DNA from 4 places in the Cupriavidus sp. USMAHM13 genome. Region 3 is predicted to be linked to each of the others. Evidence: predicted binding sites of a transcription regulator. Region 3 holds the regulator's gene; each other region holds the start of a gene.

Region 1 (3,540 bases), on a different replicon from region 3:
CTCTGAGCGGTAGGACAAAGAAAAAAAAAGCGTCCGCGTCCACGCACCGGCCGCAGCCGATGCGTGGACGGGACGCCGTTATCCACGTATTCCTGTCGCCCGCGCCGCACGATTCGCGATGCCTCGCCTCGCCGCGCACGGGGGCAACCTCACCAAGCCATCATTAGCCTGATGCCCTGCCCTTACGCACGTTCCGTGCCCGACCCGCAGGGCCGGCGCCGCCCGCCCCATCGCGCCGCACGGGCGCAGGCGTGCCGCCGCCGCACACATACGGTGCAGGGGCACGGCAAGCGCACACCGGCACGCTCAACTCCGGTGCGGCGGCCGGGCGCGCCCGCTTGCCGGCGCTGCCAGTTCCGGCATGGCAAGCGTCGCCTCGGCGACATCGACCAGCCTGCGGTTATGGTCCATCGACGCCTTCTGCAAGGCGCGGAAGGCATCCTCCTCGCTCATGCCCAGGCGCGACATCAGCGCGCGCTTGGCACGCTCGATGACCTTGCGCTCGTGCAAGGCGCGCCGCGCCGTATCCAGTTCCACCTCGACACGCGCCAGCCGCGAGGACTGCGCCTGCAGCAGGGTCTTGAGCGCCGCCACCGTGGGCTGGTCGGCGCCGCCCGGCACCGCCGAGGCAGGTCCATCCGCCACGCCCGGCAGCACCGGCACCGCCTCGACCTGCGCGGCTTCTTCGAAGAAACAGGCCACGGCGTGGGTATGGGGCGGCGGGTTGTCGCGCAATTGGCGCAGCAAGCCCTCGGAATCCTGCAGCTCTTGCTCCGATGCCTGGATCTGCGCCTCGCAGGCCTGGCGCAGCGCTTGCGCCAGGCCGACCTCCACCTGCCACAGGCCGGCGATGCGCTCGCTGCTCGCCTCGAACCAGTTCTCGCTGAGCTGGCCGTCGAGCGCGGCTCCCGGCTTTGCCGTGCACAGCGCGCGGCGCAGGCGTTCCAGCGCCGCCACGTGCGGCTGCAGTTGATGCCGCTGCCACCAGGCGAGCTGGCTCGGCTCGGCGAAATCCTCGAACACCTGCAGGCTGCGTTCCTGCGCGTCGATCAAATGGAGGATGCGCTGCTGCGGATCGGCGCTGCACTGTCCCGATGCGAACAGCTGGGCCCCGACCGCGCGCTCCTGCCCCGCCAGTTCCTTGCCCTGCACCACGTGCACCAGCGCGACCAGCAGGCGCGAGATACCCGGCTGCAGGGCCACGTCGGCCAGGTGGAAGATCAGCTCGACCATGCCCGCGATCACGCGGCTGAATGCCGCCACCGCGTCATGCGCCGAGATGCCGCGCTGGCCGATGCGCTGGCGCAGCCCGGCCAGCGTGTCCAGGTCGAGCAGCACCCAGGCGATCAACGACAGCATGCGCGCAGAGCTGCCCTGGGCGGGATCGAGCTGTTCCATGAAGCGCTGGCGCAGCGTCGCCTCGAGCGGCTCGGCCTGAGCCGTCGCGTCTTGCCGTTCCTGGCCGAAGCGCATGCCGCCGGAAGCCACATAGAGGCTGCTGGCGCCACGCTCGCGCTGCAACGCGTCGATCAGGCGGCCGATCAGGTCCACCAGCTCGATGCGCGCAGCCATCCGCTGCAGGCCCTCGATCTCGAGTTGCTTGGCGCGCAGGACGAATTGGAAGACGGGCAATGGCATCGGCGAAAGCGGGTGTCGCGTTGCGGGAAGCAGGTTGGCGCACCTGCCCTGCCTGCCACATCGGCAGGCAGGCGTACGCCGACTCGACTGGCATCAAGCAAGCTCCATGCCCATGGCCGGCACGCGACGCTCCGGACGACGGCGGCCATCTGTGCCGAGTGCGGCACCGGCGCGCCCGGCCTCCCGGCCGCGACCGGAAGCCATGCGGGCCATGCCGCAGAGAAGCCGCGACGGCACGCATGGCATCGGTATACTGGCGGCCTCGATCCGTACAGCAACGCGGCGTCACGCCGCTGACATATGAGCACCCCGACCGCAAGAAAGAGCGCGGCAGCCGGAACCCGGGCCCGGCAGGCACAGGACACCCGTGCCAAGATCCTCAAGGCAGCCATCAAGGTCTTCGCCCAGCGCGGCTACGAAGGCGGCCGCGTGGAACGCATCTCGTCGCTGGCCAAGACCTACGACCGGATGATCTATTACTACTTCGGCAGCAAGGAGAAACTCTTCGTCGAAGTGCTCGAGACCATCTATGCCCAGCTCAACGAAGCCGAGCAGAAGCTGGAACTCGATACCGAGGACCCGGTGCGGGCACTGTCCCAGCTGATCGACTTCGTCTGGCACTACTACCTCGAGCATCCTGAATTCGTCGCCATCCTGTCCAGCGAGAACATGAGCCAGGGCAAGCATGCGAAGAAGTCGGAACGGCTGCGCGACATCTCGCGCTATGCGCTGTCGGTGCTGGACGGCATCCTCGCGCGTGGCAAGGCCGCGGGCACCTTCCGTGCAGATTCACAGGCGCGCGACATCTACCTGGTGATCGCCTCGCTCGGCTACTTCTACAACTCGAACCACCACACGCTGAGCGCCTTCCTTGGCGAGGCGATGATGAGCCAGCCGGCGCTCGCCCATTGGCGCGAGGTGATCCAGGCGACCGTGATGCGCACGGTGTGCGTGGTGGCGCCGGACAGCAGCGCGCCGGCGGCACCCGGCGGCGCGAAGGCCGCCCGCGCCCGCAGCGCGCGCAAGGCTTAGGCCTGCGGCCATCGCTACAGCGCGAACAGGGTCCGCGCCACCGCGTCGCCGTGCGGGCCGCCACCGAATACGCGCGCGCCGATGGCCAGGCCCAGCGCACGGTAACTCTCCCACTGCGCCTCGTCGAAGAACTGGTCGGCGGTCGGCTCCTGCGGGAAGGCCGGGCGGGTGGCGGCATACTCGGCGACATCGAGCGGCGCGCAGGCCGTCAGGCGCGGCTTGAGCAGCACGATGCGGCACACGGGCTGGCGCGGCTGCGCATCGGCGGCACGGAAGACCTGCAGCAGCAGCGCGCATTTGCCGGCGCCGGCCGGCTCCGGCTGCGGCTGCGGCTGCGCGGCTGCGCGGAAATCCTCCGGCACGCCGAACACCTGCCCCAGCACGGGATCCGCCGCGGCGCCGGCGTCGACGGCGATCTCCAGGCCGTGGTCGATGCGCGCCAGCCGCACCAGGTTGGCCAGGTCGCCGAAGCGGTAGTCCGGATCGCAGCCGCAATCGCACAGCACGATCAGGCTGACGTTGCGCTCGGGACGCAGCAGTTCGTAGACGGCGGTGTTCTCGAAGTGGCCGCCATCCGACAGGTACTGCCAGCCGCGCTGCGTGCCGTGGAAGCGCGCGGCCAGTTCGCAGCCGAGGTAGTACTGCGTGCGGAACAAGGCGATCAGGCGCCCCAGCCAGGGATGCGTGGCGCGGTCGGCCTGGCGCCGCACCGCGTGCGCGCCATGCCCGGCATCGAGCGGGTAGGAGGGCCACCACACGCCCAGGCGCAGGTTGGCCAGCCCGAGCAGCAGCGACGTCCCCAGCGTGGTGGCGCGGCCCAGCCCGGTCGAGATCGCCGCGCCGGAGATGGCCACCCAGTCGCCCACCCCC
Region 2 (3,540 bases), on a different replicon from region 3:
CAGGCCGGTGTCGGGGCTGTAGGACATCGGGTGCCAGTTGGTGCCGCCGAGGAAGGGCGGCGAGACGAACACGCTCTCGCCCTTGTCCTCGCCGTCCTTGGGCAGCGGCGGGCGGTTGTTCTTCTCGATCGGCTTGCCGGTCTTGAGGTCGAAGCCCGAGGCCCAGGTGATGCCGTCGACGAAGGGCCAGGCCCCGATCAGCGAGGTCGGCTTGTTGGGATAGCCGGCGCCGGTGGCGAGCTTCTCGCGGTCGGTGACGAAGAAGAAGCCGTTGCGGTCGGCGTGCGCCGAGGCCTTGATCTGCTTGCCGGTCTTGGCGTCCTTGTACTCGAACAGGATCACCGAGTTATTGCCCGAGAAGTCCCAGGCATCGTTGGGCGTGTGCTGGTAGAAACCCTTCAGTTCGCCGGTGCTGGCATCGACGTAGGCCTGGCCGGAGGTGAACAGGCTGTCCCAGTTGCGCGGGTCGTCGCCCTTGGCGGTGCGCTTCCAGGTGTTCCACGGCGCCGGATTGCCCGCGCCGATGACGATGGTGTTGGTATCCACGTCGAAGGAGGCGCTCTGCCACGGCGCGCCGCCACCGTGGTTCCAGGCCTCGACCTTGCCGGTGGGCGATTCGGGGTCGGCCGGCCAGGACGGCGCCTTGGGATCGCCGGTGGGCGTGCTGTCCTTGCCGTCGAGGCGGCCCATATGGCCTTCCACCAGCGGGCGCGCCCACACCTCCTTGCCGGTATCGGGATCGCGCGCGAACAGCCAGCCGACCACGCCGAACTCGTCGCCCGAGGAACCGTGCACCAGCAATACGCGGCCGGTGCGCTTGTCCTTGACGATGGTGGGCGCGCCGGTCATGGTGTAGCCGACCTTGTGGTCGCCGAACTTCTCCTTCCAAACCACCTTGCCGGTCTTGCGGTCGAGCGCCACCACGGCGGCGTCGAGCGTGCCGAAGTAGACCTTGTCGCCGTAGATGGCGGCGCCGCGGTTGACCACGTCGCAGCAGGGGCGGATATCGTTGGGCAGGCGGTGCTCGTAGGCCCACAACTGCTTGCCGGTACGCGCGTCGATGGCATAGAAGCGCGAGTACGAAGCGGTGATGTAGATCACGCCGTCGCGCACCAGCGCCTGGCCCTCCTGCCCACGCTGCTTCTCGCCGCCGAAGGAGAACGACCAGGCCGGCACCAGCTGGCTCACGGTCTTGGCGTTGACCTGCTTGAGCGGGCTGTAGCGCTGCGCCTTCACGCCCAGGCCATAGGTCAGCACGTCGCCGGGGGTCTTGTCGTCGTTGAGGATGTCTTCCCAGGTCACGTCGCCGGCGGCGGCTTCGGCGGCGCCGACCATGGCGCCGAAGGACAGCGCGGCGGCCGTCAGCACGACCAGGCTCTTGAGCGCGGGCAGCGCGGATTGTTGTGGCTTCATCGTTGCAATGTCTCCCTTCATTATTGGTTGGTTCGAACCGTTGGCTGCGCCGCGGCTGGTGTCCTGATCACCCGCTCACCAACTGGCGGCACCGGCGCGACGCGTAGGCCGCGCCACCTACCTGCAATCGCTGTGCCAGTGCCGTGCCGACCGCCCGGCACGGTTGCCACCCCCGCCGCAAGCGCACCGCCGCGCGCCATTGTTCAAATCCGCAACAGCGCGCACGGCGCAACGGTCCGCCATGCAACAGGCCCCGGCGGCACGGTACAACGTGCCTTGCCGCGGCACCGTGCCAGGCGCCGCAGCGACACGCCGGAGGGCACGCCAGGCGCCTCGCGCCGGCCCGCAGGCACGCCGTTTCTCCGCACAAACCCTGAGATGCGCAGCAGCATCGCCACACTGGCACGGCACTTGCCCTGCTGTATCGCGGAGCCGGCGGCACGCACCCGCCTGCCGGCGATCCGAACCTTCAGGCCCCTCAGGTCATTCGGGCCGAATCCGGCCAATCCAGGAGACAAAGATGAACCACGCCGAAATGAAGTTCCTCGACATCGAATTCCCGTACAAGGACCGCTACGACAACTACATCGGCGGCAAGTGGGTGCCCCCGCGCTCGGGCCAGTACTTCGACAACATCTCGCCGGTGACCGGCGAAGTCTTCTGCCAGATCGCGCGCTCCAACGCCGACGACGTGGAACTGGCGCTGGACGCCGCGCACGCCGCCAAGACCGCCTGGGGCCGTACCTCGCCGGCCGAGCGCGCCAATGTCCTCAACCGCATCGCCGACCGCATGGAGGCCAACCTCAAGCGCCTGGCCGTGGCCGAGACCATTGACAACGGCAAGCCGCTGCGCGAGACCATGGCGGCCGACCTGCCGCTCGCGGTCGACCACTTCCGCTACTTCGCCGGCACCGTGCGCGCCCAGGAAGGCGGCATCTCCGAGATCGACCACGACACCATCGCCTATCACTTCCATGAGCCGCTGGGCGTGGTCGGCCAGATCATCCCGTGGAACTTCCCGCTGCTGATGGCCACCTGGAAGCTGGCCCCGGCGCTGGCCGCCGGCAACTGCGTGGTGCTCAAGCCGGCCGAGCAGACCCCGGCCTCGATCCTGGTGCTGATGGAGATCATCGGCGACCTGCTGCCGCCGGGCGTGCTCAACGTGGTGAGCGGCTTCGGCCTCGAGGCCGGCAAGCCGCTGGCGTCGAACAAGCGCATCGCCAAGATCGCCTTCACCGGTGAGACCACCACCGGGCGGCTGATCATGCAGTACGCCTCGCAGAACCTGATCCCGGTCACGCTGGAGCTGGGCGGCAAGAGCCCCAACATCTTCTTCGCCGACGTGCTCGACAAGGACGACGCCTTCTTCGACAAGGCGCTGGAAGGCTTCGCCATGTTCGCGCTGAACCAGGGCGAGGTCTGCACCTGCCCGTCGCGCGCCCTGATCCAGGAATCGGTCTACGACCGCTTCATGGAGCGCGCCATCAAGCGCGTCGAGGCCATCAAGCAGGGCCACCCGCTCGACCCCTCCACCATGATCGGCGCGCAGGCCTCGCAGGAGCAGCTCGAGAAGATCCTCTCCTACATCGACCTGGGCAAGCAGGAAGGCGCGCAGCTGCTGGCGGGCGGCGCGCGCAACCAGCTCGGCGGCGCGCTCGACAAGGGCTACTACGTCAAGCCGACCGTGTTCCGCGGCCACAACAAGATGCGCATCTTCCAGGAGGAGATCTTCGGGCCGGTGGTATCGGTGACCACCTTCAAGACCGAAGAGGAAGCGCTGGAAATCGCCAACGACACCCTGTACGGGCTGGGCGCCGGCGTATGGACGCGCGACGTCAACCGCGCCTACCGCTTCGGCCGCGAGATCCAGGCCGGCCGCGTGTGGACCAACTGCTACCACGCCTACCCGGCCCACGCGGCCTTCGGCGGCTACAAGCAGTCGGGCATCGGGCGCGAGAACCACAAGATGATGCTCGACCACTACCAGCAGACCAAGAACCTGCTGGTCAGCTACAGCCCGAACGCGCTCGGCTTCTTCTGAGCGGAACCGGCACCGGCAAGGGCGGCGCGCGCCCGCCCGTCGCGCGCGCCGCCCGCAGGCTCCGCAACCCGGGTGCCGCCTCCTCC
Region 3 (3,540 bases):
ATCGACGAGATCCGCGGCGCCGTGATCACCTACGACAGCAACAACGAGTACTACACGGCCAGCAGCAGCGGCGACAAAGGCGCGGTGACCTCCTCGGGACGCGTGCGCGCCGTGCTCTCGCCGCGCCAGCCGGCCAGCGCGCCGGCAGCGCCGCCGCTGGAGCTGAAGCCCGCACCCGCGCCGTCCAAGTCCTGAACCCAGCCGAACGCAACGCATCCAGCGCGCCAGGCGCTCCCAACGCACTGCCCTCATGACCGATACCCAGACCGCCCCCGCCGCCACCGCCAGCAACGGCCAGTCCGCCGGCGGCAGCACGCTGACGGTACGCCACCTGAAGAAGCGCTATGGCTCGCGCACGGTGGTCAAGGACGTCTCGCTCGACGTCAAGAGCGGCGAGGTGGTCGGCCTGCTGGGGCCCAACGGCGCCGGCAAGACCACCTCCTTCTACATGATCGTCGGCCTGGTGGCGCTGGACGAAGGCGACATCGTGCTCGACGGCCTGCACCTGAGCGGCCTGGCCATCCACGAGCGCGCGCGCATGGGCCTGTCCTACCTGCCGCAGGAGGCCTCGGTGTTCCGCAAGCTCAACGTCGAGGAGAACATCCGCGCGGTGCTGGAGCTGCAGATCGTCGACGGCAAGCCGCTGTCGGCGCAGGAGATCGAGCGCCGCCTGGACGCGCTGCTCGACGACCTGCAGATCGCCCACCTGCGCCAGAATCCCGCGCTGTCTCTGTCGGGCGGCGAGCGCCGGCGCGTGGAAATCGCGCGCGCGCTGGCTTCGGCCCCGCGCTTCATCCTGCTCGACGAACCGTTCGCCGGTGTCGACCCGATCGCGGTGGGCGAGATCCAGCGTATCGTCAGCTTCCTCAAGGCGCGCAACATCGGCGTGCTGATCACCGACCACAATGTGCGCGAGACGCTGGGCATCTGCGACCACGCCTACATCATCAGCGAGGGCGCGGTGCTGGCCGAGGGCCGCCCGCAGGAAATCATCGCCAACGAATCGGTGCGCCGGGTCTACCTGGGCGAGAACTTCCGCATGTGATGCGGTGGCCGCGCCTCGCCGGCGCGGGACCGCGACAAAGCGGCAGGAACGTTAGCAATTTTCGTTCCATCGCGCTGCGGATGGGCATAGAATAGGCCGCATGAAACCTTCGCTTCAGCTCCGCCTTTCCCAGCATCTCGCACTGACGCCACAGCTTCAGCAGTCGATCCGGCTGTTGCAGCTTTCCACGCTCGAACTGCAGCAGGAAGTCGAGCAGGCCCTGATCGAAAACCCTCTGCTCGAGCGCGAAAACGATTGGATCGAGAGCCCGCTGCGGGTGGCCGCCGATGGCAGCATCAACGTGCAGAGCGCACCCGCGCCGGCCCCGGCCGAAGCGCAGGGCAATGGCGAGGCACGCAGCGACGAGGGCGGCGGCGATGAAGAGCGCTTCGGCGACGGCGCCGACGACTACGGCAGCGACTGGAGCCTGGACGACTTCGCGCGTCGCCCCCAGGGCGACGAAGACGAGAAGGCGCCGCTGCAACTGCGCGACGCCGAGCCGACCCTGCGCGAGCACCTGATGGAACAGCTCGCGCCGCTGAAGATCTCGGCGCGCGACAAGGGCCTGGCCATCTTCCTGATCGAGTCGCTCGACGACGACGGCTACCTCAGCGCCACGCTCGAGGAGATCTGCGAAGAGCTGCCCGAAGAGCTGGAGTTCGAGATCGAGGAAGTGCAGGCCATGCTGGCCCTGCTGCAGAGCTTCGATCCACCCGGCGTGGGAGCGCGCAATGCGGCCGAATGCCTGGCGCTGCAGCTGCGGCGGCTGTCGCATCCGCAGCGCGAGCTGGCGCTGGGCATCGTCAACCACCACCTGGAACTGCTGGCCGCGCGCGATTACACGCGCTTGAAGAAGGCGCTGCAGGTGGACGAGACGGCGCTGAAGGCAGCACATGACCTGATCCGCTCGCTGGCACCGTATCCGGGCCACGCCTACAACCGTCCGCAGGCCGACTTCGTCGTGCCCGACGTGTTCGTGCGCAAGAGCGGCAGCGGCTGGATCGCCCAACTCAATCCCGACGTGATGCCGCGCCTGCGCATCAACGACATGTACGCGCAGATCCTGCGCGGCGCCAAGGGCGAATCCGGTGCCGCCGGCCTGCAGCAGAAACTGCAGGAAGCCCGCTGGCTGATCAAGAACATCCAGCAGCGCTTCGACACCATCCTGCGTGTCGCACAGGCCATTGTCGAGCGTCAAAAGAACTTCTTCAGCCACGGTGAAATTGCGATGCGCCCCTTGGTTTTGCGGGAGATTGCCGATACACTGGGATTACACGAGTCAACCATCTCTCGGGTGACGACTAACAAATACATGGCCACCCCCATGGGCACTTTCGAGCTGAAGTACTTCTTCGGCAGCCATGTGTCCACGGAAACGGGCGGCGCTGCTTCATCAACGGCTATCCGAGCCTTGATCAAGCAACTGATAGGAGCCGAAGACCCGAAGAATCCCCTGTCCGACAGCCGAATTGCCGAATTGCTGGGCGATCAGGGCTTCGTCGTGGCGCGCCGGACGGTCGCCAAGTACCGAGAAGCGCTGAAGATCCCGGCAGTCAATCTCCGCAAGTCTTTGTAGCCGAGCCGCATCGCCTGCCTGGTGTGGCTCTTTCAGAAGGAGAAGCGCTATGAACTTCAAGATCAGTGGACACCACCTGGACATCACGCCACCCCTGCGTGAGTACGTGGAAACGAAGCTGGAGCGTATCGTCAGGCATTTCGATCAAGTCATCGGCGTTAGCGTGCTGCTCTCTGTCGACAACCACAAGGAAAAGGACAGGCGTCAGTACGCGGAAATCAATCTGCATCTGAAGGGCAAGGACATCTTCGTCGAGGCGCACCACGAAGACCTGTATGCGGCGATCGACGCACTGGTCGACAAGCTGGACCGTCAGGTCATCCGGTACAAGGACCGCGTGCAGAGCCACGACCGGGAATCCGTGAAGTACCAGATGGCTGCCGCACAGATGCAGCAATAGCCAGAGAAAACAATAAGAACAATCTGCCTGATCTGCCTTGAGGCCGCCCGTCGGCCACCAGCACAAGGGCCAGACCACGAACCGCGCATCAGCGCGGTTTTTTGCTTTTGGCGGACCGGCTCGCGTGCACGCCCCGTACACGCCCTCGTCCGGGGGAGTTCGCAAGTGGCGCGACGCAGTGTATGCTCTCCAATACATGAGTCGCCGCTACCGCCGGGACCGCGGCTTGCGCGCCGCACAAGAAGGCGGGCGGGCTGCTCTATAATGGTCCGATACTCCGCATGCCGGCGCCCGACCGGCGGAGCGAGCGGATATTCCGCCTCTTTGACCCGGCCGGGCGCGCAGCGCACCGGGCCGCTTATCTGGAATCCCTGCGCACCTGCCATGAACCGTTTGGCCAAATTGCTGCCGCCAGGCAACATCACACTCGACGTCAGCGTCACCAGCAAGAAGCGCGTCTTCGAACAGGCCGGACTCCTCTTCGAGAACAACCATGGCGTGGCGCGGGCCACGGTCACC
Region 4 (3,540 bases), on a different replicon from region 3:
GCGGTCGGCGCTGGCGGTGCGGGTGCGGCCGGACTTGGGATCGTAGTCCAGCACGCTGTCGACCAGCGCGCACGCGCGCGTGGCCGGGTCCAGCACGAGGTAGCTGATGGTCCAGGTATCGGGGTCGAAAAAGCCCTCGACCTGCATGCGGGAGCGGGTTGGCATCGGTATCTCCTGGTAGGGCGGCGGGGTTCACGCGCCGCCATGTGTGCGAAGCGGCGCCCGGGCGTGTCGATGGCGCCGCGGGCACGGTCTGGCCTGGATTCTCAAGATCCATGCCATCCCACCGGAAGGCTCCACGGGAAAAGCCAAGTCATTGAATTCATGAAGGATCCTGGAGCGCAGCCGGGCCGATGCGCGCATCTGGCCGGTACGGCTCGACGGCACGTGGCAGGCCCCGCGAACTGCCACCACTGCCAGTTTGGCAGTGGTGGCAGCGCCTGCTAGAATGCCTTGTCCTTCGCCCCAGGCTAGCCCCCCATGGCCGATCTCCCGAGCGTCGTCGCCGCCCCTGCCGACGACGCGCAAGCGCCCGTCGAGGCGCTGATCTCCTATCTCGAGCACGATCCGCAGCCGATGATCGTGCTCGACACCGAGTACAACATCCTGGCCGCCAACACGGCCTACCGACGCCAGTTCGGCGCGGTCGACCGGCCCTATATCGGCCATAAGTGCTACCGCATCTCGCATCACTACGACATGCCTTGCGACCAGGCCGGCGAGCACTGTCCGATGCGCAAGGCGCGCGAGACCATGGGGCCGAACCGGGTCCTGCATATCCACCACACGCCGCGCGGCCCCGAGCATGTCGATGTCGAACTGCGGCCCATCCTGAACGCCCGGCGCGAAGTGGTGGCGTTCGTCGAGCGCCTGGCCACCGTGCGCAATGCCTCGGCCCAGGCCAGCGCGGACGGCCTGGTCGGGCGGGCGCCGGCCTTCAACACCGCGCTGGGCGCGGTGCAGCGCGTGGCACCGTCGATGCTGCCGGTGCTGCTGCTGGGCGAATCGGGCACCGGCAAGGAGCTGTTCGCCCACGCCGTGCACGAAGCCAGCGGGCGCGCCGGCGGCCCCTTGGTGGTGGTCGATTGCTCGGGCTTGACAGAGACGCTGTTCGAAAGCGAGCTGTTCGGCTATGAGAAGGGTGCTTTCACCGGCGCGGTGGCACGCAAGAAGGGGCTGGTCGAGACCGCCCAGGGCGGTACGCTGTTCCTCGACGAGATCGGCGACGTGCCGCTGTCGATGCAGGTCAAGCTGCTGCGCCTGATCGAATCGGGCACCTTCCGCCGGGTCGGCAGCGTCGACACCCAGCAGGCCGACTTCCGCCTGGTGGCGGCCACTCACAAGCCGCTCGAGAAGATGGTGGCCGAGGGAGAGTTCCGCCAGGATCTCTACTACCGCATCAGCGCTTTCCCGGTCCACCTGCCGCCGCTGCGCGAACGGCTGGACGATATCCCGCTGCTGGTGGACTCCTTCCTGCAGCGCGGCGGCGCGGGCGGGCGCCGCCTGAGCGTGGACGCGGCCGCCATGGCGCGCCTGCAGGCACACCGCTGGCCCGGCAATATCCGCGAGCTGCGCAATGTGCTGGAGCGCGCCAGGCTGTTTGCCGAAGGCAGCGTGATCGGGGTGGAGGCGCTGCCGCCGGGACTGGGCCTGGCACCGCCGCCCGAACCGGCGGGCAGGGCGGCGCTGACAGCCGCGGTGGCGGCGGCGATCGCTCCGGTGCTGGACGAGGCCGAACTGCGGCGCCAGGTGGCGGCCTTCCGCGGCACGCGGCGCGAACTGGCGGCCGCCCTCGGCCTGTCGGAGCGCACGCTCTACCGGCGCCTCAAGTCCCTCGGCCTGGCCTGAGCGGCAGGGCGCAGGCCACGTGGTCGCGCCTCCGCCGGATCATGGCCGGATCCTTGACGCATCACGGTCGGATCACTGTCAGGCGACTGCCAGTACACTGCCAGACTGCCATCTTCTGCCAGATTGCCAGGGCCGCGCCGACTGGCAAAGTGGCCTTGTGCCGACTAAGCTACTGAATCGATATGACTTTTCGAGAACGTCGCCACTGGCACGCTTCTTGATCAGCTCCATGGCATGACCCCCAACGATCGACGACTGTTGCGCCACCTGCTGCTCGCCGTCGCGGTGAAGATTGCCGTGCTGGCCTTGCTCTGGTGGTGTTTCGTGGCCGACCAGCGGGTTGCCGTGGATGCCCGGCGCGCCGCCGACCGCCTGGGTCCGCCCCCAACAGCACAAGGAGCACAGCCGTGATCTCGGAGCACCTGGTCGACCTGTCCCGGTTGCAGTTCGCCGCCACCGCCATGTACCACTTCCTGTTCGTGCCGCTCACGCTGGGCATGGTCTGGCTGCTGGTCATCATGGAGAGCGTCTATGTGATGACCGGCAAGGTCATCTGGAAGGACATGACGCGCTTCTGGGGCAAGCTGTTCGGCATCAACTTCGCGCTCGGCGTCACCACCGGCATCACGCTCGAATTCCAGTTCGGCACCAACTGGGCCTATTACTCCCACTACGTCGGCGACATCTTCGGCGCTCCGCTGGCCATCGAGGGCCTGATGGCCTTCTTCCTCGAATCCACCTTCATCGGCCTGTTCTTCTTCGGCTGGGACCGCCTCTCGCGCACCCAGCACCTGCTGGTCACCACCCTGATGGCGGTCGGCACCAACCTCTCCGCCCTGTGGATCCTGATCGCCAACGGCTGGATGCAGAATCCGGTCGGCGCCGCCTTCAACTGGCAGACCATGCGCATGGAGATGACCGACTTCTGGGCCGTGGTGTTCAACCCCGTGGCCCAGGCCAAGTTCGTGCACACGGTCTCGGCCGGCTACGTCACCGGCGCCATGTTCGTGCTGTCGGTCTCCAGCTGGTACCTGCTGCGCGGGCGCGACCTCGAGTTCGCCCGGCGCAGCTTCCGCGTGGCGGCAGCCTTCGGCCTGGCCAGCGTGTGCTCGGTGATCGTGCTCGGCGACGAGTCCGGCTACACCGTGGGCGAGGCCCAGCAGACCAAGATGGCCGCCATCGAGGCCATGTGGGAGACCGAGCCGGCGCCGGCCAGCTTCAACCTGGTGGCCGGCATCAACGAGGCCGCGCAGAAGAACGACTGGGCCATCGAGATCCCCTGGGTGATGGGCCTGATCGGCACGCGCTCGGTGACCAAGGAGATCCCGGGCATCCATGACATCAAGGTGCGCAACCGCGAGCGCATCCGCAACGGCATCCCGGCCGTGCTGGCGCTGGAGGCGCTGCGCGCCAACCCGGACGACGCCAGCGCGCGCCAGACCCTGGCAAGCCACCAGCAGGACCTGGGCTTCGGCCTGCTGCTGCGGAAATACACCACCGACGTGCGCCAGGCCACCCCGGCCATGATCGAGCAGGCGGTCAACGACACCGTGCCGCGCGTGTGGCCGATGTTCTGGGGCTTCCGCATCATGGTGGGCCTGGGCTTCCTGATGCTGGCGCTGTTCGGCCTGGCCTTCTGGACCACGCTGCGCCCGCAGCGGCTGGCGCCGCGCTGGCTGCTGCGCTGGGCGC

The links. Region 3 encodes sigma-54, which starts transcription at its own class of promoters, with help from an activator protein. Its sites were predicted from a motif close to TGGCANGNAANCTGCTTT; they were not measured.
Region 1: the regulator sigma-54 is predicted to act here: its motif matches at 1,733-1,750, upstream of BKK81_RS21165 (nitrate- and nitrite sensing domain-containing protein).
Region 2: the regulator sigma-54 is predicted to act here: its motif matches at 1,814-1,831, upstream of adh (aldehyde dehydrogenase).
Region 4: the regulator sigma-54 is predicted to act here: its motif matches at 2,055-2,072, upstream of cydP (cytochrome oxidase putative small subunit CydP).

What each region holds. Positions count from the first base shown of each region.
Region 1 is NZ_CP017752.1:622,041-625,580, forward strand. Features, by position in the region: gene BKK81_RS21165 (nitrate- and nitrite sensing domain-containing protein) at 307-1,638, opposite strand; gene BKK81_RS21170 (TetR/AcrR family transcriptional regulator) at 1,939-2,670, shown strand; gene BKK81_RS21175 (hypothetical protein) at 2,685-3,540, opposite strand, start outside.
Region 2 is NZ_CP017752.1:2,267,349-2,270,888, reverse strand. Features, by position in the region: gene BKK81_RS28285 (methanol/ethanol family PQQ-dependent dehydrogenase) at 1-1,335, opposite strand, end outside; gene adh (aldehyde dehydrogenase) at 1,934-3,454, shown strand.
Region 3 is NZ_CP017751.1:948,541-952,080, reverse strand. Features, by position in the region: gene lptA (lipopolysaccharide transport periplasmic protein LptA) at 1-195, shown strand, start outside; gene lptB (LPS export ABC transporter ATP-binding protein) at 251-1,045, shown strand; gene BKK81_RS04310 (RNA polymerase factor sigma-54) at 1,146-2,621, shown strand; gene hpf (ribosome hibernation-promoting factor, HPF/YfiA family) at 2,671-3,021, shown strand; gene ptsN (PTS IIA-like nitrogen regulatory protein PtsN) at 3,406-3,540, shown strand, end outside.
Region 4 is NZ_CP017752.1:2,458,234-2,461,773, forward strand. Features, by position in the region: gene BKK81_RS29090 (MBL fold metallo-hydrolase) at 1-165, opposite strand, end outside; gene BKK81_RS29095 (sigma-54 interaction domain-containing protein) at 481-1,848, shown strand; gene cydP (cytochrome oxidase putative small subunit CydP) at 2,083-2,259, shown strand; gene BKK81_RS29100 (cytochrome ubiquinol oxidase subunit I) at 2,256-3,540, shown strand, end outside.